One region of the Paenibacillus sp. G34 genome, then DNA from elsewhere that is predicted to be linked to it. Evidence: predicted binding sites of a transcription regulator. Region 1 holds the regulator's gene; the other holds the start of a gene.
What was found. Region 1 encodes Rex, which represses fermentation and respiration genes when NADH is low (regulators of the CRP and FNR family bind a similar motif). Its sites were predicted from a motif close to TTGTGAAATATTTCACAA; they were not measured.

Region 1 (2,208 bases):
GAAGAAGCCATGCTTCTCCAAATGCGCCACAGGACGCAGGCCGTAATCGGTCACATTCTGCTCCACTTCACGTAATGTCTCAGACATGTGGGTATGAAGTGGCAGGTTTAAATCATGTGCAACCTGTACAAGCTTCTCTATGTAATCTGGAGGGCATGTATACGGTGCATGCGGGGAGATCACGGTTGTGATGCGTCCATTAGCCTGTCCATTCCATTCACGCGCAAATGCAGCGGACTCTTCGAGTTTCCGCATCTGCTCTTCTTCGGAGCAAAGTCCAATTACGCCACGAGCCAGTGCAGCTCTAGCCCCTGACTGTTCAACCACTTTAGCCACCTGATCCATGTGATCATACATGTCCAGGAAAGCCGTTGTTCCGCCTTTTAACATCTCAAGTACCGAAAGGGATGCTCCCCAATACACGTCCTCTGACGTCATTTTCGCTTCCATTGGCCACATTTTTTCTTGCAACCACACTTGTAGTGCCAGATCATCACCATGCCCACGAAGAAGAGACATCGCCGCATGACCATGCGTATTGATCAGACCCGGCAGGAAGAGTAGTCCTTTTCCATCGACTTTGGACAAGTTTTCGTCTCCATCCGGCAGCGTCTCACCAATATGCACAATCTTGTCATTTTCAATGACCATATACCCTTGAACTACAGTCCAGTTCGCGCCTTCATTAACTGCGAATTTACCATTGTGGATTACCCATTTATTCATTGTTGTCATTCTGCTCTTCTTCCTTCCCATTTTCCAAATAATAAGCCAAGCTAAGCAAATCCGTTGTAAAATCAGCATGATGAATGCGAACATGTGGAGGCGTTTTTAGAATCGTTGGTGCAAAATTCAAGATCGCCTCAATTCCCGATTCAATCAGTTGGTCGGCAACGTTCTGAGCTTCTATATCCGGTACGGTAATAATGCCGATACGGATGTTATCTTTCTGTACCGCTTCCGTAAGCTCTTCCATCGGTTGCACCGTCAGGCTGTTGATTTTGCTGCCAATCTTCGGCCCAAAGGCATCAAAAATAGCTACAATTTTCATATTGTCCTTCAGATATGCATTGTAATTGGACAGTGCGTGTCCGAGATTACCGGCTCCGACCAGAGCCACATTAATTTGCTGGTCGATTTTTAAAATGTGACGAATCTTCTCAATCAGGTAAGAGACGTCGTAACCGATTCCTTTGCGACCAAAATCTCCGAAATAAGCCAAATCTTTGCGGATCTGAGCCGGGTTTAGATCCAATCGCTGGCCGAGCTCCTGCGAGGAAACCGTTGTCACCTCACGCTGAACCAACTCGTTCAAATAACGCAAATATACAGGCAAACGCCTTACTACCGCTTCTGATATTTTATCCGATTTCATTCTTGCTCCCCCTTACCATTGCCACGATAAAATGTAATAAATATTGAAAAGATGAGCATTCTGTATACATGCAAAATCCATGCATATTCCTCATACAGAATGCCCGTATTATTGGGATTATAAGTTCAAATATGCGTTGCCCTTTCGAAGTCTTCCTCGAGTTTAACGCCATGTAGATGTGCAATGCAATATTATAGCCTACAATTCATTAATTTTGCTTCTCAGCTGCACGATCAAGCCATTCAGCGATGCGTGGAACCATCTGTTCCGTGAGCATATGCTCCATTTTGGGTCCCGGCAGTGAATACAGGAAGTACTTGCCGTAGTAAGCCTCAATCACTCTTGTATCATATACAATGACGATACCGCGATCCTTCCCCGTACGAACAAGTCGGCCAAATCCTTGCTTGAACCGGATGACAGCCTGAGGCACAGATAGCTTCATAAATGGATTTTTCTTCTGCTCTTGCAACAATTCACTCTTCGCTTCAAGGAGAGGATGGTTGGGAGGCTGGAACGGCAGTCTTACGATGGCAAGACAGGTCAGCGCTTCTCCCGGAATATCCACACCTTCCCAGAAACTGCTCGTCCCCAGCAGAACGGCAGCTTTGGCATCCTGGAATCGACGGGTCAGCTTGGAGCGATTGCCGCTGTCCACACCCTGGCCGAGTAGCGAGATATCATTACCGGACAAAGCCTCTTTCAGGGGTTCATACACTTGACGCAGCATTTTATAGGAGGTAAACAGCACCATCATGCGCCCTTGTGTTGCAATGGCGGTCTCTGCAAGAGAATGCACCAGCATCTGTACAAAATGTGCATCTCCTACACTG
Region 2 (2,208 bases), 2.7 Mb from region 1:
GAAAAGCCGTGTCATCAGTGATCGCGAGAAACGTATAGTCGCTTATCACGAAGCAGGCCATACCATTGTAGGATACTTCCTGGAACATGCTGATATGGTACATAAAGTGACCATCATTCCGCGCGGACGTGCGGGTGGATATGTAATCATGTTGCCAAAAGAAGATCGTATGCTCGTTACCAAACAGGAACTGCTGGATAAAGTAACTGGACTCCTTGGTGGTCGCGTGGCGGAGGAATTGTTCATCGGTGAGATTGGTACCGGTGCATACAGTGACTTCCAGCAAGCGACAGGTATCGTGCGTAGCATGGTTATGGAATACGGTATGAGTGAAAAACTGGGTCCAATGCAGTTCGGAAGTTCGCAAGGACAGGTATTCCTTGGACGGGATATCGGTCACGAACAGAACTACTCGGATTCGATCGCATATGAGATTGACCAAGAGATGCAGCGTTTTATTAACGACTGTTATGAAAAATGTAAAGCTCTCCTTACAAAACATACGAGAGAGATGCATCTGATTGCTGAAACACTGCTTGAGGTGGAGACGCTCGAAATGGATCAGATCAAGCAATTGATCGAAACAGGTTCCTTGACACCAAAAGTAGATGGCGATGACAATTCGGGAGAAGGTACGCCAAATGAAGGCGGTGAGCCAATCGTTGATAACATCGGCGATGTTCGCGTACGCATTCAGGGTAAAGATGAAACATCTGAGCCACCGGTTGGAGATATCCCGAATGAAGCTCCTGACCTGGATAAGGGCAGCAATGATCCGAATGATGGTGGCTCGAAGCCGACATCTTAATAGGTTACATGTCTGGTAATACTACCGGAATGAAAAGAGAGCCCTTGTGGCTCTCTTTTTTTGCAATAATTATTCATTTGGTGGAGGAATAGATAATCACGAGCTAGATGGCGAACCGGACAGTATGAGGGGGATAAGGGCGGATATCCTGCCTTTTTTCATTTATTGACAGAGTCGTGAACGTTGTGTACATTAGTTGTTAAACCGCTTGTGATTCGTTTCACCAGCGAACATAACGACTTAGATTAACCCTATGAAACAGCGCCAGGCGCTGTCCCGATAAGGAGAGGATCACAAGTGGAAGCTCTGGCTTTAGAGCGCAAGGCTGAGATGAATCGTGAGTTGCGTGAGCGGCTGATGGAACTTAAGAAGGAACGCAATGCTATTATTTTGGCTCATTACTATCAACGTGACGAGGTACAGGAAGTCGCAGATTTCCGTGGGGACTCTTTCCTACTGGCCCAGAAAGCAGCGCAGACAGATGCAAATGTGATCGTATTCTGTGGTGTTCATTTTATGGGTGAAAGCGCTAAGATTCTTGCTCCGAACAAAACGGTGCTGATTCCTGATGAACGTGCGGGATGCCCGATGGCCGATATGGTGAACGTGGATGGATTACGTAAACTCAAGGCACAGCATCCAAATGCCAAAGTCGTAACATACATTAATTCCTCGGCTGAGATCAAAGCAGAAACAGATATTTGTTGTACATCTGCTAACGCTGTTCGTGTAATCCAGTCTGTAGACTCCGAGGAGATCATCTGGGTACCGGATAAAAACCTGGGGCATTATGTGCAGCAGCATACAGACAAAAAAATGATTATCTGGGAAGGTTACTGTAACACGCATGATATGCTGACCGTCAAAGATGTCGTTGAAATGAAGGCTAAATATCCGAATGCTGAGTTTGTTGTACACCCGGAGTGTCGTCCTGAGGTTGTAGAGATGGGTGACTTTGTAGGTAGTACGACAGCCATTCTGGAGTATTGCAAGAAATCGTCCACTAAGGAATTCATTGTTGGCACGGAAGATGGCACAGGATATCAGCTTCGCCTCGACAGTCCGGATAAACAGTTCCATTTTGCAACCAAGTTCCTGGTATGTCCAAACATGAAGGTCAACAACCTGAAGAAGCTAGTCAAATGTCTGGAAACGATGAAACCGCAGATATATGTCCCACCGGCTGTTGCTGATAAAGCCAGAGAATCACTAGAGCGCATGTTACTGGTGAAGTAACATGCGTTACTCTTGCTCCGAGACAGGTGAATACGATGATACCGCAATATATAGATGATTTTGATCTCTCTGCGCTGCCGATGGTGGAGACAGATGTACTGGTAATTGGGTCAGGCATTGCCGGTCTGTTCACGGCCATTAAGGCCAGTGAGCAGCATCGGGTA

Region 2: nadA (quinolinate synthase NadA) is a predicted target of Rex. The motif match lies at 1,017-1,034, and genes of this name have one in related genera.

What each region holds. Positions count from the first base shown of each region.
Region 1 is NZ_CM166469.1:3,880,670-3,882,877, forward strand. It holds gene AC1VYS_RS17475 (amidohydrolase) at 1-735, opposite strand, end outside; gene AC1VYS_RS17480 (redox-sensing transcriptional repressor Rex) at 719-1,375, opposite strand; gene dinG (ATP-dependent DNA helicase DinG) at 1,584-2,208, opposite strand, start outside.
Region 2 is NZ_CM166469.1:63,901-66,108, forward strand. It holds gene ftsH (ATP-dependent zinc metalloprotease FtsH) at 1-808, shown strand, start outside; gene nadA (quinolinate synthase NadA) at 1,106-2,044, shown strand; gene nadB (L-aspartate oxidase) at 2,080-2,208, shown strand, end outside.